Linked DNA regions of Prochlorococcus marinus CUG1416. The protein of the gene in region 2 interacts with the protein of the main gene of each other region in a pairwise test. Links are inferred from orthologs where the notes say so. Each region holds a gene or a part of one and is shown on either strand. Other genes may lie near its edges.

Region 1 (5,968 bases), on a different replicon or contig from region 2:
ATATTTCGAATCTGGTAGTATCGTAGCTAATTTCACTCTTGCAGTGAACAGAAGAAGCAGAGATGAAGAGCCAGACTGGTTTAATTTAGAAATATGGGGTAAACAAGCCCAAGTAGCAGCAGACTACGTTAAAAAAGGATCTTTAATTGGAGTTACAGGAAGCTTTAAAATTGATAGTTGGAAAGATAAAAATACTGGTGAAGACAGATACAAACCAGTTATTAGAGTTGATAGATTAAACTTGCTAAGCTCTCGAAAAGAGTCTGAAAATAACCAATACTCTAACAACAGTAATTCTAGTGAAATACCTTTTTAGGCTTTAATTTTTTTAATAAATCTAATAAGTATTTTTATTAAAAAATATAAAAAAATTAAAATTAAAATTGGCTTCACAACATATTTGATTTGATCTAAATAAGTTTCAATGATTGGATAATTTTCACCAAATAAATAACCTGCATAAGTAAGAAGTGCTACCCATATCAGGCTCCCAAATGTAGTCCAAATCAAAAATTTTCTTAATGGCATAAGTTCTATGCCAGCGGGAACTGAAATCAAAGTTCTTATACCTGGTACTAATCTGCCCCAAAAAACTAAAGAAACCCCGTATTTATCAAACCACCTTTTACTTTTACTTAAATCATTAGAAGAAATACCCAAATATTTTCCTTTTTTATCTAGAAAATTTGAAAGTCTTTTTTCATTTACTAATCTACCTAAATAGTACCAAGGCAATGATCCTAAAATAGTTCCAAGCAATCCCCAAAAAACTAAAATATAGAAATTTAATTTTTGTTGATAAACGAAAAAACCTCCTAATGGCATTATTATTTCCGAAGGAATTGGAGGTATTATGTTTTCTAAAAACATAGCCAAACAAATAGTGAGGTATGCAATTATTGAATTCTTTTCAACAGCCAAACTAATATAGTCGGGGATTGAAGTAAGAAAATTTACAAAAATTAAACTCAAACTTAGTATCTATAGAGTTCTGGTTTATAAGGTCCTTCAACAGAGACATTAATGTAGTCAGCCTGTTCTTTAGTTAATTGTGTTAATTTTGCACCAATTTTATCAAGATGTAATCTAGCTACCATTTCATCTAAATGTTTTGGTAAAACATAAACCTCCTTAGCATATTTTTCTGACTTATTGAAAAGTTCAATTTGAGCTAGTACTTGATTAGTAAAAGAATTACTCATAACAAAACTTGGATGTCCAGTGGCACAACCTAAGTTAACTAATCTACCTTCGGCTAAAAGGATTATTTTATTGCCACTCGGCAAAGTTATGTGATCAACCTGCGGCTTAATATTGTCCCATGGATAATCTTTCAAGGAAGCCACATCAATTTCATTATCGAAATGGCCGATATTACAAACTATGGCCTCATCTTTCATCTTAACGAGATTTTCGTTTGTAATTACCTGATAGTTCCCAGTTGCCGTAACAAATATATCTATATCTTCCACAACATCGTCTAACGTAACAACGCTAAAACCTTCCATTGCCGCTTGAAGAGCACAAATTGGATCAACTTCAGCAACTTTTACAATTGCACCAAGACCTCTTAATGACTGTGCTGAACCTTTACCTACATCTCCAAAACCCATCACTAAAGCGACCTTCCCAGCAATCATCACATCAGTGGCACGCTTTATGCTGTCAACTAGAGATTCTCGGCACCCATATAAATTATCAAATTTGCTCTTAGTTACTGAATCATTAACGTTGATAGCAGGGAAAGGTAAAGCATTTTGCTTTTGCAGTTGATAAAGTCTTGCAACTCCAGTTGTAGTTTCTTCAGTGACACCAATAATGTTACTTTTAATTCTAGAATAGAAGTAACTATCATTTGACAACTTAGACTTAATAGAATTGAATAAAGCAATTTCTTCTTCATTACCGGGATTATCTAAGACAGATAAATCTTTTTCCGCTTTACTACCGAGTATCAATAAACCAGTTGCATCTCCCCCATCATCAAGAATCATATTTGGAGAGTCTGAACCCCAATCAAGAATATAGTGGGTATATTGCCAATATTCATCAAGAGTCTCACCTTTTTTTGCATATACAGCAATTCCTTTATCTGCGATAGCTGCAGCCGCATGATCTTGAGTTGAAAAAATATTGCATGAAGCCCATTTCACTTCTGCACCAAGTTCAACAAGAGTTTCTATTAAGACTGCCGTCTGAATAGTCATATGTAAACTTCCAGCTATTTTTGCACCTTTGAGTGGCTTTTCAGATTGATATTTATCTCTAAGTGCCATTAATCCAGGCATTTCTGTTTCGGCAATTTTAATTTCTTTACGACCAAAATCTGATAAAGAGATATCGGCAATTACATAACTTGGTATTGAGTTTTTAACTGAATTTGAGATAACCATTTCTAGTAAATACTTTTTCTATTAAACTATAAATGATTTTTGAGTAATTTTGTGTTTGTTGAGAATTTAAAAGAGACTTTAAATTTAGGAAAAAAACTCTCACACAAATTAAATCCCCAATCAATTGTTTTATTACAGGGTCCAATAGGTGCTGGGAAAACTTCATTTGTGCAAGGGATTGCTCAAGGCTTAACAATCTCTGAAGACATTACAAGCCCTACATTTGCTTTATCACATCACTATAACTCCGGAAAAATTCCACTAATTCACCTTGATTTATACAGATTAGAAAATGTTTCTTCAGCAAAAGAAGTTTTTTTTTCAGAAGAAGAAGAGGCAATACAAAGACAAGCTATTTTAGTTATTGAATGGCCAGAATTAATAGAACCAGTTATTGATAATTTCTGGAAAATAGAAATTAGTTACGCAAAAAATTATGGAAGAAACTACGAAATACGAGATCCCAAAAATTTATTAACCTTCTCATAATATGGCTGTTGCTCGATAGCACCTTCACCAAGACAAGTTAATAATCCACAAACACCTGCGAACTTAATGCAATCTTCTATCTCTAGTTCATTTGAAGGATAGCCAGAAGCAATAAATTGTGAAATTAAGCCAGCTAAAAAAGCATCGCCTGCGCCAGTTGTATCAACAATTTTTTTTGAAGTAGGAGTTTCAGTAATTCCCTGCAATCCATTGATATACCATGCAACGGGATTTTTTCCATCAGTTATTATTACATCTGGTCTATTAGACAATTGTTGAGATATTATCAAGGGATTTTCATCCTCAAAAAACAAAGTTGCTTCTTCTTTAGCAAGTTTTAAGACATTTGCATGATTTAAAAATTTCTTGATTAAATTAACTCTCTCGGCTTTACTAATTTCTGATGAAAAACTTGAGTGATCCCAAAAGACCTCTCTCCAATTCAAATCAATAACTATTTTGACTTCAAATTTTTTAGCCTGTTCAAGAAGAAAAAAAATAGTCTCTGCTGATATTGGAGATGATAATAAGATCGTTCCCATAACTAAATATTTTGTTTCTAGAAAAGATTTCTCCAAATTTAAAATTTCTTTTTCTATGAATTTCTTACTAAGAACTTCGTCTGCAAAGCGTGAATGAGAACTTTCCTCAAAGCCTGAAAAAAAACGATCTCCAAATTGATCTCTATCTACATTAACCACGCGAGTAGATGAATCATTATCTAATTGCAAAAAATCTAAATTAACCTCCAATTCATTAAATTGCGTGATAAATTTTTTTCCATAATCATCACTACCCAAACTTCCTATAAATGTTGAATCTATTTTTAATTTTCTTAATGCACAAGCAACATTAGCCGGCGCACCTCCCAAAAAATCTGTAAATCCTTGATTTGACTTATTTCTGATTCTGTCTATTAAAGCCTCTCCAATACATATCACCTTTTTCTTTTTCATAAAATGAACGCTTTTTCATAGTTAAGAATAATTTATTAAAAACGAATAATTTTTTTTTGAATTAAAGTTTAATCAAAAGCATATTCATAGTGTCCTTAAATAAATCTGAAACTTGGAAGTGGAAAAATTGGGAAATTTCTTGGTCTTTATCAAAAGAATCTACTTCTGAAAAAAATATTAAAATTTTATTAGTTCATGGATTTGGGGCATCAAAAAACCATTGGAGACATAATCAAGATTTTCTCGGTAAATTTTCTAACTGCTACGCAATTGACTTATTAGGATTTGGAAAAAGCAGTCAGCCTAATGCTTTATTAAATTACGAACCTGACAAAGAAAACTCAATTAAATATTCATTTAACTTATGGGGTAATCAAATATCAACATTTTGTGAAGAGGTAATAAAATCTCCTGTTTACTTGGTAGGGAACTCAATTGGTGGTGTTATTGCATTAAAAGCTGCTGAAATCCTCAAAGATAATTGCAAAGGTGTCATTTTGATTGATTGTGCACAAAGAACTATGGATGATAAACGTTTAAAAAAAAGTGATATCTTAATGAATCTACTGAGACCCGTCCTTAAAACGATAGTCAGACAAAGAATAATCAGCAATACACTTTTCACAAGAGCTGCTAATCCAAAAGTTATAAAGAAAATACTTGAACAAGCTTACCCCTCAGGAAAAAATATCGATGAGGAATTAATTGAAATACTATATCAACCCTCTAAAAGGACAAACTCTAAAGAAGCATTTCGTGGTTTTATTAACTTATTTGACGACTATCTTGCTACAGACCTTTTCGACAAAGTTGGTACTCCAATCCAATTAATTTGGGGAGAAAAAGATCCTTGGGAATCATTAAGTGAAGCAAAAGAGTGGAAGAAAAAGTTCAGTAATATTAAAAGATTAGATATTATTAAAGGTGCTGGCCATTGTCCTCATGATGAAGAACCTGAAGAAACAAATACATTAATATGTGAATTTCTTCAGGAAACAAAATAAGCTTCTACATTTTCACTAAGTCTTCTCAAACCTCTTAATCCATCTCGTTCTAAATTTCTTACTCGATCTCTACTGATCCCAAGTACCCTCCCTATTCCTGTAAGAGACATTGGCTCATCACCATCCATCCCGTATCTCATTCTTAAAACTCTACATTGCAAATCTGGTAATTGATGCAAAAGAGAATGAAGATCGCCTCTCATACAATCCATCTCTATTTGTTCGTCTGGCAAATCCTCACCGCCTGCTAATAAATCTAGTAATACAGTATCTTCACCATCACCAACTTTTGTTTCAAGACTAACTGGTTGCCCAGCTTTGCACATTAAATCTTTAACATCTTCTTCAGGAAGCTCTACGTATTTTGCAAGTTCACTTACTGTTGGAGTTCTAGACATTTCTTGACTCAACTCTCTTTGACCTTTTTTAAGCTTATTCAACATTTCAGTTATGTGAATTGGTAGCCTGATTGCCCTACTTTTTTCAGCAATTGCTCTAGTAATACCCTGTCTAATCCACCAGTATGCATATGTTGAAAACTTGTAGCCTCTAGCTGGATCAAATTTTTCAACTCCTCTTACCAAACCTATTGTTCCCTCCTGTATTAAATCTAATAATTCCATATTTCTTTTAGTATATTTTTTTGCAACACTTACTACCAACCTTAAATTAGCTGCAACCATTCTTTCTTTCGCCCTCTGTCCAGCTCTCAATCTTTTTTTTATTATGGAAATAGATAAGTTTAATTTGTTTGATAATTCCTCAATACTTGGCTTTTCTCCTGTTAATTCAATAATTTCCAATTCTGCTCTTTCTACTTGCATATATTCTTGGACCTGCCTACCAAGAGTAATTTCTTGCTCGTGAGATAATAGCGGGACTCTACCTATATCCCTCAAATAAGATCTAACAAGGTCGACATCGTTAGCAGCTTTTAAACTTGATATTGTGACTAATTTATTCTCACTTAATGTTTCAGTAGACATGAAAGTTGAATGTTGTTTTGTAAACAATACCATTAAGAAATGTAAAGTTAAACAAAAAAATCCACATTTTTACAAAAATGAGAATAAATACCTACTAAATTTAGATTAAAGAAGAGCTTAATAACCATTTTGCAGTACTT
Region 2 (5,846 bases):
AGTGACTCTAACGAGGAAATATTAAAGTCTGTTTTAAACGGTTCTGGACAAAAATCACATAAAGATGTTGTTGCTTTGAACACTGCCTTAGTCCTTTGGGTAGCAGGAATTGAGGAGGATTTACATGAAGGCTTTAATAAAGCTATATTTTCAATTAATCAAGGAAATCCTTGGAAAACATTTTTACTGTTGAAAAATTTTTTATCCTCAGATGAATTAATATCAAATTGATGATTAATCCCTACAAGAAAAATGCAAAATTGGTTTTAAGTAATGGTATTACATTCCCTGGATTTTCTTTTGGTGCTTTAGGTACTACTTTTGGCGAAATAGTTTTTAATACTGGAATGACTGGATATCAGGAAGTTATTACTGATCCAAGTTACTATGGACAAATATTAACATTTACTTATCCAGAAATTGGAAATACTGGTATTAATCTTGAAGATTCAGAATCAAGTATTAGTGTTAAAGGAATAATTGTAAGAAATTATTCATCAAATAATAGTAATTGGAGATCTCTAAAGAATTTTAATCAATGGTTAGTTGAAAAAAATATAATAGGTCTTTATGGAATTGATACAAGGGCTCTTGTCAAAATCTTAAGAACCTATGGCTCGATGAATGGAGTTCTTACCTCTGAAGACAAAACCGTAGATAGTTGTTTAAAGATAATTAATCAAACGCCAAAAATGGAGGGGTTGAATTTATCAAAAGTAGTTTCAACGAAGGAAAAATATTTATGGAGTAGTCCTACAGAAACAGATTTTGACCTTAGAAAGAAATACACTAAACAGTCTAATGTATTAAAAATAGTAGCAATTGATTTTGGAATTAAAAAATCTATTCTAAACAGACTTGTTTCTCATGGTTGTGAAATTTTAGTTTTACCTTCTAGCTCTTCTTTAAAAGATGTTCTATCTAATAAGCCTGATGGTATATTCTTTTCAAATGGGCCAGGCGACCCTTCTTCTGTTTCTGAAGGGATAGATTTAGCAAGATCACTTATTGAACTTGGTGAAATACCTATGTTTGGAATCTGCCTTGGCCATCAAATATTTGGATTAGCCTTAGGAGGTTCTACTTATAAACTCCCTTTTGGACATCGTGGTTTAAATCACCCTTGTGGAAAAGATCATCAAATTGAGATAACTAGTCAGAATCATGGTTTTGCAATTGATCCTAATTCTCTCTCAAAGGACATAGTCAAAATAACTCATTACAACCTTAACGATAGTACTGTTGCAGGATTGGAAGTGAATAATAAGCCAATATTTAGTGTTCAATATCATCCAGAAGCTGGGCCGGGTCCTCATGATTCAGATTATTTATTTAAGAAATTTGTTTCTCTAATGTTAGAAAGATGTTGACATATTGTTTTCTTTTGATTTGATTTGATTATTACATTTGATACATTATTTTTTTGGAGGGATTAGATCATAGAAGATTTCCAGAAGCTAACTGTTTCTTTAAGAGGAAACCTCGATGTAAAAACAAATATTATTGTTTTTACTTTTAAAGGCCAACTTGATGCATTTTCAGAAAAACAATTTAAGACTTTTGTTACTAATAATTTAAGAAATGAGTTTCCATTCATTATTGATCTTACAAAAATTGATTTTCTAGATTCTTCTGGTCTTGGGGCTCTTGTTCAGACTGCTAAAGAATGTAAAAAATTGAAGTTAGGGTTCTCAGTTGTTGGTAATTCTAGAGTTGCTCAAACTATTAAACTAGTACGTTTAGGTGATTTTCTTAACTTAAAGTTAAATCTTGAAGATGCATTAACTTATTTGAAAAATTGAATTATTGGATTCAAAACTTGGTTCCATATGGATCTCCTGATGAAATAGGTGTTATTCAACTTGCTTGGCTTGGTGATTCGGTATGGGAACTTCATCAGAGACTAAGACATGTTCATTTTCCATTGAAATCTAAAGAACTCCATTTATCAGTAGTAAACGAAGTAAAAGCAAAATCTCAATCAAAATCATTAAGTCAAATTGAACATTTATTAAATTCAAATGAAATGGATTTAATTAGACGTGCTAGAAATAAAACAAAGAGATACCCAAAGTCTTCAGACCCTACCATATACTCAAGAGCAACTGGTTTTGAAACCCTTATCGGTTGGCTATTTCTGAAAGATCCTAAAAGATTATCAACTATTTTTGAATATCTTGAAATCACAATGCATTGAATCTATGAAAAACTCCTCAAAAAGTAATTACTCTGCAAAAAATAGTAAACAATACAAAAAAGATTATGATTCTAATTTTTTCTCTAAAAATTCAAATTCTTCCAAGAAAAATAATAGATTTTCGAAAAATCCTACTAAAAACAAGGGTCTTAACAATTTAGATGAAAGTGATCAGAAGAATAGTAAATCTTCATCTTTAAAAAGAAGTAAGCCAATATATAAATCCAATATAGAAGTTTCTAGCAAAGCTACTAATACTTATCAAGATCCTACAAAGAAAAGAAATTTTGATGACTGGATATGGGGTAAACATTCTGTTTTTGAGGCCCTTATTAGTGAAAGAGCTATTAACAGGATTTGGTGTACATCAGAAATTTTTTCTTCAGAGAAATTCTATATCTTACTCAAGGAACTTAAATCAAAAGGAGTACTTATTGAAGAAGTTTCTTGGAATAGGCTTTCGCAATTAACTTTTGGTGCTTCACATCAAGGTGTCGCGTTGCAGTTGGCATGCTCTAAAACAATATCCCTAGAAAAATTAATTGATCTTTCTAAAAATTACTCTGCAAATCCAATTATCCTGGCCTTAGACGGAATAACTGATCCACATAATGTTGGTGCAATTATAAGATCTGCTGAAGCATTTGATTGCAAGGGTATCATTATTCCTCAAAGAAGATCTGCTGGATTAACTGGAACAGTAGCCAAAGTGGCTGCAGGAGCCTTGGAACACTTACCAGTAAGTAGAGTTGTTAATTTAAATAGGGCGTTAGAGGAATTAAAGAAAAATGGTTTTCTTGTTATTGGATTATCTGGAGATGGTCAATTATCGATCTCTAAGTTTCATGAAAAAACTCCCTTAGTAGTTATTGTTGGTGCAGAGGATAAAGGTATCTCTTTGCTTACTCAAAAAAAATGCGATTTCCTATTAAGTATCCCTCTTAAGGGTAAGACATCAAGTTTAAATGCCTCTGTGGCAGCGGCAATATCACTATTTCATTTGACAAGTAAATAAGTTTATTTATTTATGAAACTCCTTTTAATATGATTTGAAATATTGTTGTTTCAATATATTTATATAATTAATCAAAATTTATTGAATTTCTGCTACAAAATTGTATAGAATTTAACAAGAATTAATGGCTTAATAAGGCCAATAAAATTGATTAGAAATTTTGGAAACAAACTCGGATTAGCTTGGTGGGCTAAGATTGAAACAGATCAGCCTTCAACTACGTACTGGTATGGTCCATTTATTACAAAACGTAGTTTAAAAGAAAATTTATCTTTTTTTATTAAAGATCTTTCTGATGAAGGTTCTACAAATATTAAACATAGTTTAGTTCGTTGCAAAAAAGAAGAACCATTAACTGTTTGATAATCTTAAATTTTAAGAAAAAAGTTTTGAAATGAATTTTGATTCTTTAAGAAAGCAAATTAATAGTAAAAATGCTTCTGTTAAGGAATTAGTAAATGATTTTTTATCAAAAATCGATTCTAATGATCCTAAAATTAATTCATATATTTGTACGACTAAAGATAAGGCAATAGAGCAAGCTGAAAATATAGATAAATTAATTCAGAAGGAAGAAATACTTCCTCCTCTTGCGGGTATGCCAATAGCAATTAAAGACAATATTTGCACTAAGGGTGTTGTAACCACTTGTGCAAGTAAAATGCTTAAAAGCTTTGTAGCACCATACGAATCAACAGCTTCTAGTAAATTATGGTCTTCAGGTGGTATTTGTTTAGGTAAAACAAATTTGGATGAATTTGCAATGGGTAGTTCAACAGAAACCTCTGTCTTTGGGGTTACTTCAAATCCTTGGGATATTAATAGAGTTCCAGGTGGAAGTTCCGGAGGCAGTGCTGCTTCAGTTGCGGCTGGATTATGTGCGGCTGCTATAGGCTCTGATACTGGAGGATCCATAAGACAACCCGCTTCTTTTTGTGGAGTGGTAGGGCTTAAGCCTACTTATGGCAGAGTAAGTAGATGGGGACTGGTAGCTTTTGCTAGTTCTCTTGATCAAATTGGCCCAATAACAAATACTGTTTCAGATGCCGCTGAAATACTTTATTCAATATCTGGTAAAGACCCCCTAGATTCAACATGTCTTGATAAACCAGTGCCAAATTATTTAAGTGATTTAAATAAATCTATAAAGGGTTTAAAAATTGGAATCATAAAAGAATGCTTTGAACATCCGGGCCTTAATCCAGAAGTTAAAGAATCCGTTCTTTCTGGAGTTGAGAAATTTAAAACTTTAGGAGCTGAAATTATTGAAGTTGATTGCCCAAGGTTTAACGATGGTATCGCCACATATTATGTAATTGCTCCATCTGAAGCATCTGCAAATTTAGCTAGATACGATGGAGTTAAATATGGTTATAGGTCGAATGAAGGGTCTAATCTTTTAGATATGACTTCAAAAAGTAGAGCTGAAGGATTTGGAGATGAAGTACAAAGAAGAATTTTGATAGGAACTTATGCTTTGTCAGCTGGATATAGTGATGCATATTACAAGAAAGCACAAAAAATTAGAACTTTGATAAGAAAAGATTTTGATAATGCTTTTAAGAAAGTAGATATCTTATTGACTCCGACTTGTCCAACTACTGCTTTTTTGAAGGGTGATTTTGCCAATGACCCACTTTCTATGTATTTGTCTGATCTCTTAACTGTTCCAGCTAATTTAGCCGGACTACCAGCTATCAGTATTCCATGTGGTTTTGATACCAAAGGATTGCCTATAGGACTTCAACTTATAGGTAATGTATTGGAAGAGAATAAAATATTGAATGCAGCAAATATCTTTGAAATTGATGCTCAGGTAATTCAGGCTAGGCCCTTATTCTAAATTTGTATTAATAATTAATTTGTAATTAAGATCTATAGACCTTTTAGAAATTTTCTCTATCTTATATATATAAATAGATAGAGTATGGGTTTCGTTCCACTTCATAATCATAGTGATTACAGTCTGCTTGATGGAGCAAGTCAAATTTCTAAAATAGTAGAAAGAGCTTCTGATCTGGGAATGGATTCTATTGCTCTGACCGATCATGGAGTTATGTATGGAGTTCTTGATTTGGTCAAGAAGTGTAAAGAGAAAGGTATAAAACCAATTATCGGTAATGAAATGTATGTGATTAATGGTTCTATTGATGACCCTCAACCTAAAAAAGAAAAAAGATATCATTTGGTGGTGTTAGCAAAAAATCATACTGGCTACAAGAATCTCGTAAAGTTAACAACCATTAGTCACTTAAATGGGATGAGAGGTCGAGGTATTTTTTCTAGACCATGTATTGATAAATTTCTTTTAAGTAAATATAGCGATGGTCTTATAGTTTCTACAGCTTGTCTTGGAGGAGAGATACCTCAGGCCATCTTGAAAGGAAGATTAGATGTGGCGGAGGACATAGCTCTTTGGTATAAAAAATTATTTGCAGATGATTTTTATCTAGAAATACAAGATCATGGCTCTATTGAGGATAGAATTGTTAACGTTGAATTATTAAATATTGGGAAGAAGCATCAAATAAAAGTCATCGCTACCAACGATGCTCACTATATATCGAATATGGATGTTGAAGCACATGATGCTTTGCTTTGTGTATTAACTGGAAAACTAATAAGCGATGAGAA

The links. Proteins that work in one complex are often made in the same cells at the same time.
Region 1: the proteins of rlmB (region 2) and tsaE interact in binary tests that used the Escherichia coli proteins (3 or more experiments, as listed by UniProt). The link is inferred for Prochlorococcus marinus CUG1416 from one-to-one orthologs.

What each region holds. Positions count from the first base shown.
Region 1 is NZ_JAAORM010000005.1:501,002-506,969, forward strand. Bases 1,189-4,163 are described here. They hold tsaE (tRNA (adenosine(37)-N6)-threonylcarbamoyltransferase complex ATPase subunit type 1 TsaE), read left to right. Parts: upstream 1,189-2,444; coding sequence 2,445-2,882; downstream 2,883-4,163. Other genes in these bases: ahcY (adenosylhomocysteinase), read right to left, coding at 1,189-2,393; HA146_RS09055 (carbohydrate kinase family protein), read right to left, coding at 2,840-3,838; HA146_RS09060 (alpha/beta fold hydrolase), read left to right, coding at 3,928-4,163. In the rest of the region: HA146_RS09035 (single-stranded DNA-binding protein), read left to right, coding at 1-316; HA146_RS09040 (DedA family protein), read right to left, coding at 313-972; more of ahcY, read right to left, coding at 975-1,188; more of HA146_RS09060, read left to right, coding at 4,164-4,842; HA146_RS09065 (RpoD/SigA family RNA polymerase sigma factor), read right to left, coding at 4,827-5,828; mgtE (magnesium transporter), read right to left, coding at 5,929-5,968. UniProt on the Escherichia coli protein: Required for the formation of a threonylcarbamoyl group on adenosine at position 37 (t(6)A37) in tRNAs that read codons beginning with adenine.
Region 2 is NZ_JAAORM010000002.1:529,234-535,079, forward strand. Bases 1,354-4,206 are described here. They hold rlmB (23S rRNA (guanosine(2251)-2'-O)-methyltransferase RlmB), read left to right. Parts: upstream 1,354-2,201; coding sequence 2,202-3,212; downstream 3,213-4,206. Other genes in these bases: carA (glutamine-hydrolyzing carbamoyl-phosphate synthase small subunit), read left to right, coding at 1,354-1,370; HA146_RS04335 (STAS domain-containing protein), read left to right, coding at 1,440-1,802; HA146_RS04340 (ribonuclease III domain-containing protein), read left to right, coding at 1,799-2,197; HA146_RS04350 (DUF1816 domain-containing protein), read left to right, coding at 3,360-3,575; gatA (Asp-tRNA(Asn)/Glu-tRNA(Gln) amidotransferase subunit GatA), read left to right, coding at 3,607-4,206. Also shown: trpD (anthranilate phosphoribosyltransferase), read left to right, coding at 1-231; more of carA, read left to right, coding at 231-1,353; more of gatA, read left to right, coding at 4,207-5,055; HA146_RS04360 (DNA polymerase III subunit alpha), read left to right, coding at 5,140-5,846. UniProt on the Escherichia coli protein: Specifically methylates the ribose of guanosine 2251 in 23S rRNA.